One region of the Jiella sp. M17.18 genome, then DNA from elsewhere that is predicted to be linked to it. Evidence: riboswitches for the same ligand, from Rfam matches in the RefSeq annotation. Region 1 holds a riboswitch; the other holds the start of a gene.
The links. Region 1 has a riboswitch for cobalamin ahead of cobU (bifunctional adenosylcobinamide kinase/adenosylcobinamide-phosphate guanylyltransferase). Riboswitches for the same ligand answer to the same signal wherever they lie in the genome.
Positions count from the first base shown of each region.

Region 1 (4,211 bases):
GGCGACCGTCAGCATCACGATGCTCTGCGACACCGCGCACAGGATCGAGGCGGTGACGAAGATGCCGAGCGCCACGAACATCAGCCGCCGGCGTCCGAGGACGTCGCCGAGCCGCCCGTAGACCGGCGCGGCGATCGTCGTCGCGACGAGGTAGGAGACCACCACCCAGGACAGCCGGTCGACATCGCCGAGCGAGGCGGCGATCGCCGGCAGGGCCGTCGCGACGATCGTCTGGTCGACCACCGCCAGGAACATCGGCAGCATGATCGACGGGAAGACCGTCAGGAAGTTGCGGCGGGCGCCGGAATGGTCGTCGAATTCGTCCGGCGCCGCGGCAGCATCGGCGGGATCGGGTCTGGCAGCAGGTCTGGACATGAGACGGAGATGGCGATCAGCTAGAAGGAGGGACTCGGGGGCGGGAGGCGTCACCGATCTCTAGCGCTAGATAATCGTAAGGGTCCAAATGAAAACGATCCTCGTTCCTGTCGAGCAACACGATTCGGCGCGCTTCGCGCTCGATCTCGCCGCCACGCTCGCCGAACGCTTCGACAGCGTCATCGAAGGCTTCGCCCTGCAGGTGCCGCCGCTGGCGGGCATCGGCTGGGATCCCGCCAGCGTGGCGATGATCCACGAGAGCGACTGGGATCACCGCCAGGCGATCGCGAAGGCGAGGCAGCTCTTCCGCGACACCATGGCGGAGCACGGGCTCCATGACGGGGCGGAGGCCGCCAGCGACGCGTCGGCCTCGCGCGCGATCTGGAACGAGGCGGCGATGGCCGGAGAAGGCTTCCTCGGCGGCTACGGCCGCGCCTTCGACCTCACCGTCGTCGGCCAGCCCCGCGCCGGCGGCAGCTCGATCACCACGCTGGAGGCGGCGCTGTTCGACAGCGGCGGCCCGATCCTGCTCGTGCCGCCGAAGCGCTTCGACAGCGTCGGCGAGACGGTCGTCATCGCCTGGAACGGCTCCAGCGAGACCGCCCGCACCATCGCCCTTGCCATGCCGCTGATCCGCAAGGCGAAGCGGGTGGTCGTCCTCTCCGACGATGGCGGCATCGGCGACCGGCCGGCCGGCAGCCTGATCCAGCGCCGGCTGGAGCGGAACGGCATCGCCGCGGAGCTGAAGCTCCTTCCCGACAAGCGCATCCGCTCGGGCGAGGCGATCCTTTCGGAAGCCGCCGCGCTCGGCTGCGACCTCCTCGTCAAGGGCGCCTACACCCAGAGCCGGCTGCGCCAGATGATCTTCGGCGGCGCCACCAACCACATCCTCGCCAATGCCGAGATGCCGGTGATCCTGGCGCACTGACGTCCGCGGCACGGACGAGGAGTCAGCTCGCTGCCCGCCGATCGCTCCTGCGGCGAAACGGGTTTGCGAAACGCGGCCGGTCCGCTACTGTCTGCGCCACCGCTTCGCATTTCGCGGAGCGGCCGAAGGACGGTTCCCCTTCCGCAATCCGTGGAAGGGGCGAAGAGGGAATGCGACGGGTCGACCCAATCCGGGGGCCCATATCGCAGCCGACCCCGCGACTGTAGAGCGGCGAGACCGCCCCATCCGAACGGCCGACCCTGTCTGCTGCCGGAAAAGCCACTGGAGCCAAGGCTCCGGGAAGGCGAGGGACCGATCGACGACCCGCGAGCCAGGAGACCTGCCGACCTTCGACATTGCGCCGCCGGGCGATCCCGCGCGGCCGTCACGGAGGTTGATATGATGCCGACTACCGATTGCCATCCCGCATCGCCGCCGGTTCGGAGCTGCGCGCCATCCGGTTTCGCCTGCGGCGCCGGCGCCGCCCGCGGCTGACCCGTTCGGCCGCACCGGAGCTCGTCGCCGCCAGCGGCTGACGGGCGCCTTCGTGCGGCTGGTCCGGCAAGGGCTGGCGCAGAGATGACCGACCGATCCGAACAAGGGCGCGCCCGACCGGCGCTGCCGTCCGTCACGCTCGTCCTCGGCGGCGCGCGCTCGGGCAAGAGCGCCTTCGCCGAGAAGCTCGCGGCGTCGAGCGGCCTTTCGAAGGTCTATGTCGCGACCGGCCGCGCCTTCGACGCCGAGATGGAGGCGCGGATCGGCGACCACCGCACCCGGCGGGGCGCCGACTGGCGTACCGTCGAGGCACCGCTCGCCCTGCGCGAGACGCTCACGGCCGAAACCGCCGAAACGCGTATCGTGCTCGTCGACTGCCTGACGCTGTGGCTGACCAACCTCATGCTGGAGGAGCGGGACGTGCCGGCGGAGTGCAGCGCGCTGGCCGAGAGCCTGAAGCACGTCGCCGGGCCGGTAATCCTCGTCTCCAACGAGGTCGGCCTCGGCATCGTGCCGGACAACCGGATGGCCCGGGAATTCCGCGACCATGCGGGCCGCCTGCACCAGGAGATCGCGGCCGCGGCGGACGACGTCCATTTCGTCGCCGCCGGCCTGCCGTTGAAGATGAAGGGTTGAGTTGTGGACGCAATGTCCCGCCGGCCGACAAGGAGGCATTCATGCCGCAACAGAAGATTCCCGCCACCGTCATCACCGGCTTCCTCGGAGCCGGCAAGACGACGCTGATCCGCAACCTCCTGCAGAACGCCGGCGGCCGGAAGATCGCGCTGATCATCAACGAGTTCGGCGACCTCGGCGTGGACGGCGACATCCTCAAGGGCTGCGGCATCGAGACCTGCAGCGAGGACGACGTCGTGGAGCTGAACAACGGCTGCATCTGCTGCACCGTCGCCGACGACTTCATCCCGACGATGACGAAGCTCCTGGAGCGGGACAGCCTGCCGGACCACATCGTCATCGAGACCTCCGGCCTCGCCCTGCCGCAGCCGCTCGTCGCGGCCTTCAACTGGCCGGAGGTGAAGACCCGCGTCACGGTGGACGGCGTCGTCACCGTCATCGACGCGGCGGCCGTCGCCGCCGGGCGCTTTGCCGACGACGAGGAAAAGGTCGCGGCGCAGCGGGCGGCCGACGACAGCCTCGATCACGACAATCCGCTGGAAGAGCTGTTCGAGGACCAGATCCGCGCCGCCGACCTCGTCGTGCTCAACAAGGCCGACCTCGTCGACACCGATGCGCTGGAGACGGTGCGGCGCAAGATCGCGGCGGCCACCGGCCGGCAGGTGAAGACGGTCGCTTCCGAGCACGGGAAGCTGCCCGCCGACGTCCTCCTCGGCATCGCGGCTGGGACCGAGGACCTCATCGCCGCGCGCAAGTCGCATCACGAGATCGAGCACGAGGGCGGCGAGGCGCACGACCACGACGAGTTCGAGAGCTTCGTCGCCTCGGCCGGTCCGCTCGCCGACCAGAAGGCGTTCGTGGCCGGCCTCTCCGACCTTATCGGGGAGCACGACATCCTGCGGCTGAAGGGCTTCGCGGACGTGCCGGGCAAGCCGATGCGGCTCGTCGTCCAGGCCGTCGGCCAGCGCATCGAGACCTATTTCGACCGTCCCTGGCGGCCGGAGGAAAAGCGCGAGACGCGACTGGTGGTGATCGGCCTGCATGACGGGCTGGACGATGCGACATGCGACGCGATCGCCCGGCGGATCAGCGGGCTGGCGGCGGGCGAGACCGCGGCCGCAGCGGAATAGGGGCCGGCCGCTTGCACCTCCTCCTCGCGCAGAAGGGCACGATCGACGAGGGCGGCGAGGCGGTGGATCTCGGCCAGTCGCCGGGCGAGATCGCCGTCCTCTCCGCGGCCGACACGGAGATCGCCGCCCTCTCCGCCGCCGCGCATCGCCTCGGCTTCGGCCCGCAGGAGCTGCGGCTCGCCAATCTCCTGCGGCTGAAACACCCGATGTCGGTCGATGCCCATGTCGGCCGGACGCTGAGGCACGCCCGGCTCGTCGTCGTGCGCCTCCTCGGCGGCGCCGCCTACTGGCCCTACGGCCTCGACGCGCTGCTGGCGAATGCGCAAGCCTCGGGCAGCAGGCTCGTCGCGATCCCCGGCGACGACAAGCCGGATCCCGGCCTCGACGCCTACACCACGATCCCGCTGGAAGAGCGCGACCGGTTGTGGCGGTTCCTCGTCGAGGGCGGTCCGGCGAACGCGGAGGGGTTTCTTTCGGGCTGCCGGGCGGTGCTCGGACGCGGCGACTGGCCGGGCGAGGCGACGCCGCTGCTCAAAGCGGGGATGATCAATCTTCGCGGAGATGGCAGCGCGAGGCGCCCCCCTCTGGCTTGCCAGCCATCTCCCCCGCAAGGGGGGAGATCAGGCGGTGGCGATGGCGCCGGCCGT
Region 1 covers NZ_JBFTEH010000013.1:67,972-72,182, forward strand. The annotation lists gene AB5S17_RS20270 (MFS transporter) at 1-375, opposite strand, end outside; gene AB5S17_RS20275 (universal stress protein) at 464-1,303, shown strand; cobalamin riboswitch at 1,417-1,666, shown strand; gene cobU (bifunctional adenosylcobinamide kinase/adenosylcobinamide-phosphate guanylyltransferase) at 1,883-2,434, shown strand; gene cobW (cobalamin biosynthesis protein CobW) at 2,476-3,564, shown strand; gene cobN (cobaltochelatase subunit CobN) at 3,576-4,211, shown strand, end outside.

Region 2 (4,211 bases), on a different contig from region 1:
AGGACGAAGGCGGCGCCGAGATCGGTCTGCGGCGGCAGGTCCGCCAGAAGCTGTGCCGCGCTGTCGCAGGCGATGCCGCATTGGCAGTCGAGGCAGCAGTCGTGGGGGCGCGCCGGGGCTCCGGGCGATCCGGTGTCCGCAAGGCTGCCGTGGCAGATCACGGTGACGCCGGCAATGCCGGCGGCGCCCGCCGCCGCGCAGCCGAACATCGAGGCGACGGCTTGGACGAGGAGCAGCTGGACGAGGATCAGCGCGGCCGCAAAGGCCGTCGCGCGATCCCGAAGCAGCTGCCGAAACATCCCCATGGCCCTACCGGATAGCAGGATTCCGGCGCTTGCCAAGCGGCCAGTTCGACCAGGGTGAACGGGCCGCCGCGTGCGGCGACCCGCGCCGGCTGAAGCCGGCTTCAGCCGGCGCTGCGCACCTCGACCGCGTCGAGGCGCTTGAGGCGATAGACCGTGTAGGAGATCGCCCAGGCAGCGACGAAGAGGCCGATGATCGCGAAGCCGAGAGTGTTGAGGTTCTCGTTCAGCGTCCCGACGACGTCCCACGCGCCCCCGGAGAGGCCGAGCTTGTCGCTGAGAAGGCCGAGCGCCTCGATCCCGCCGATGACGACAGCGACGACGATCGAGACCAGCGTGATCGTCATGTTGTAGTAGAGCTTGCGCATCGGCTTGACGAAGGCCCAGTCGTAGGCGCCGAGCATCATCACCCCGTCGGTCGTGTCGACGAGCGACATGCCCGCCGCGAAGAGCACGGGGAAGACGAGCAGCGCCTCGAGCGGCACCCCGTTCGAGGCCTGCGCCGCCGAGACGCCGAACATCGCGATCTCCGTCGCGGTGTCGAAGCCGAGCCCGAACAAGAATCCCAGCGGGAACATGTGCCAGCTCTTCGTCACCAGCCTGAACAGCGGCCGGAAGATGCGGGCGAGGAAGCCGCGATTGTTCAGGAGGAGGTCGAGGTCGGCCTCGACATAGGTGCCGCCGGCGCGCACGCGGCGATAGCTCCGGTAGACCGAGACGAAGACGACGACATTCATCGCCGCGATCGCCAGGAGGAACAGCGCCGAAATGCTGGTGCTGACGGTGCCGCCGATCCCCTGCCAGCTCTCGAAGCCGCCGAGCACCGTCGCCGCGCCGGCGACGGCGGCCGCGACGATGACCACGAGGGTGGAATGGCCGAGGGCGAAGAAGAAGCCGACGCCGACCGGCCGCTTGTTCTCCTGCATCAGCTTCCGGGTGACGTTGTCGATGGCGGCGATATGGTCGGCGTCGACCGCATGGCGCAGGCCGAGGCCGTAGATGAGCAGCGCCACGCCGAGGAGGGTCGGCGAGTGGCGGAACGCGATGAATGCCCAGAGCCAGGCCCCGATATTGAGGGCGGCGAGGACGGCGTAGAGGGTGACGAGGCGGCCCCTGAGATCGGGGGCGCTGTCGTCGAACAGTCGCTGGATGGTCGAGAACATGAGGAAACTTGCCTTGTGACGTCGCCTGTCGCCACGGATCGGTGAGGCCGCCGGCAAGGGCAGCTTCGCCACATCAGGACACCCCGCCCGATGCTCCGCTTTGACGTCCGGTGATGGCAGGTCTCCTGGCTCGCGAGTCGCTGCCGGCCTCGCCTTCCCGGGACTGGTCCCAGTGGCATCGTGAAGCCGGCCCATCGCTTACAGTTGCGGGGGCAGCCACGGTCTCGGCCCCTGATGGGTACGCCTCACCGTGTTCCCTTTTAATCTGCGGACGATCGTTGCGACGCCCGGCAGAACCATCGGGCTCCTTGGTAACGTGAAAGCGTGCGGGAGGGGAAGGGGCTGGTCGCGATTCCTGGCCGCCGCGGATCGCCGATGCGTCGCCGGCGGATCGTCTAACGCCGGAACGGCGGCAGCGCGTCGAAGGCGCTCTTCAGCGCCTCGGACCAGCCTTCCGAGATGGTCTGGTAGTAGGGATCGCGCTGGTCGAAGCGGCGGCGGTAGCCGGCCCTGAAGCTGTCGGTCTCGTAGAACTGCATGTCGATCGGCAGGCCGACCGACAGGTTCGACTTGATGGTGGAATCGAAGGAGACCAGCAGAAGCTTGGCGCATTCCTCCAGCGACATCGACGGATCGTAGGTACGGATGATGATCGGCCGGCCGTATTTGTGCTCGCCGATCTGGAAGAAGGGATTGTCGGCCCCCGCCTCGATAAAGTTGCCTTCGGGATAGATCATGAACAGGCACGGACGCCCGCCCCGGATCTGGCCGCCGAGAATGAAGCTGGCGGAGAACACCGATTCCGCCGTCTGGCCGCCGCTCGCGGTGCCGGAGATCACCTCCTTGACCGTCTCGCCGATCAGCCGCGCCGTCTGGAACATCGACGGCTGCGTCAGGATCGAGGGCTGGCGCTCGGCCGGCGCCACCATGCGCTCGTCGAGCAGCGAGACCGTCGCCTGGGTGGTCGCCAGATTGCCGGCCGACAACAGGCACAGGAAGCGCTCGCCCGGCACCTCCCAGGTCTTCATCTTCGAGACGACGGAAATGTTGTCGACGCCCGCATTCGTCCGCGTGTCGGACATGAAGACGAGCCCGCGGTCGACCAGAAGCCCGACGCAGTAGGTCATGTACCGGATGCCCCCAAGCACCGCCTGATTCGCGGCGCAGAGCCGCCCGTCCGATATCCGCCACTTCCGCTGTTCGGGCAACGCGAGAAGCCCGTTTGCCGGCAAACTCTTTCGCGCTGTTGCCCGAAGGCGGCGCAAGTTCAGCGGGTCGTACGATCCGGGCTTTATGCCATGAGCCTCCTTGCGCCGGTCTTGCGGGGGCTCAGCTCCCGTCGTCCTCGCCGACGCAGCCGACATAGGCGCCCGAATGCTTCGCCATGCGCTCGATGCGCCGGGCCAGCCGGTTGAGCTCGCCCGACGGGCGCGCCGGGTTGCGCGCGTCCGGCGCCGGCAGCGTGACGGCGATCAGCGCCGCCTGGCGTGGCGTCAGCTGCGCGGCATGCTTGTGGAAGTAGTGCTCGCTCGCCGCCTCGATGCCGTAGATGCCGCGATCCCATTCGGCGATGTTGACGTAGATCTCCATGATCCGGCGCTTCGACAGGACGAAGTCGAAGTAGAGGGCCAGCGGCAGCTCGATCCCCTTGCGCAGGAAGGAGCGGTCGTTCCACAGGAACAGGTTCTTCACGGTCTGCATGGTGATGGTCGAGGCGCCGCGCGTCTCCTTGCCGGCGAGCGCTTGCCGCACGACGGCGCGCATCTCGCCCCAGTCGACGCCGTGGTGGCGGCAGAACTGCCCGTCCTCGGACATGATCACCGAATGCAGGAGCACCGGTGCGACGTCTTCGATCGGCACCCAGTCGCGCTTCGCCGGCTGCCCGGTCACGTGGTCGTACAGCATCAGCGTCGACATCGGATGGATCGCCCGGATGGCGTAGACCGGCGTCAGCACCACCGGAACCGCGAGAAGGAGAACAAGCGCCGCGACCAGCCATGTCCCTATGCGCAGCGTTCGTCTAAACATCGGGGATCGGTTGACCTCGGCGGGAGGATTCGCTGCATGTCGGCGAGAAGGACGGTCTTTACTTATCGATGCTACATAGCCGGTGCAATGGCCGGCGACGCTGAACGACGAGATGCTGACGGTCTGGCCGCATTATCAAACAAGAATGCGCTTTGAGACACGGGATTGAAGATGAAACGAGCGGATTTCGAGGAAAAGCTTGCGACGACCGCGAAGACCGTCGGGGATTTTCTCGACGAAGTTCTGAAGTCCAACCAGCTCGTAGCGGGCACGCCGCAGCGGCTGCTCGGCGCCATGCGGCACGGCGTCCTGAACGGCGGCAAGCGGCTGCGGCCCTTCCTGGTCGTCGAGACGGCCAGGCTCTTTTCCGGTGATGCCAAGGCGGCGCTGCAGGTCGGCGCGGCCATCGAATGCGTCCACTCCTATTCGCTCGTCCACGACGACCTGCCGGCGATGGACGACGACGATCTGCGGCGCGGCAAGCCGACCGTCCACAAGGCCTATGACGAGGCGACGGCGATTCTCGCGGGCGACGCGCTCCTGACCCTCTCCTTCGGGCTGGTCTCCAGCCTCGAGACGCTGCCGGCACCGGCGCGGGCGTCGCTGGTGACGCTGCTCGCCAAGCGCGCCGGCGCGCCGGGCATGGTGGGCGGACAGATGCTGGACATCCTCGCCGGCGACGGCCGGTCGGAGATCGAGATCACCCGCATGCAGGCGA
Region 2 covers NZ_JBFTEH010000010.1:118,771-122,981, forward strand. The annotation lists gene AB5S17_RS17950 (hypothetical protein) at 1-305, opposite strand, end outside; gene AB5S17_RS17955 (HoxN/HupN/NixA family nickel/cobalt transporter) at 407-1,465, opposite strand; cobalamin riboswitch at 1,563-1,781, opposite strand; gene AB5S17_RS17960 (peptidase) at 1,861-2,592, opposite strand; gene mtgA (monofunctional biosynthetic peptidoglycan transglycosylase) at 2,795-3,493, opposite strand; gene AB5S17_RS17970 (polyprenyl synthetase family protein) at 3,665-4,211, shown strand, end outside.
Region 2: it holds a riboswitch for cobalamin, as region 1 does, so the genes downstream of both, AB5S17_RS17955 (HoxN/HupN/NixA family nickel/cobalt transporter) here and cobU (bifunctional adenosylcobinamide kinase/adenosylcobinamide-phosphate guanylyltransferase) in region 1, are expected to answer to the same signal.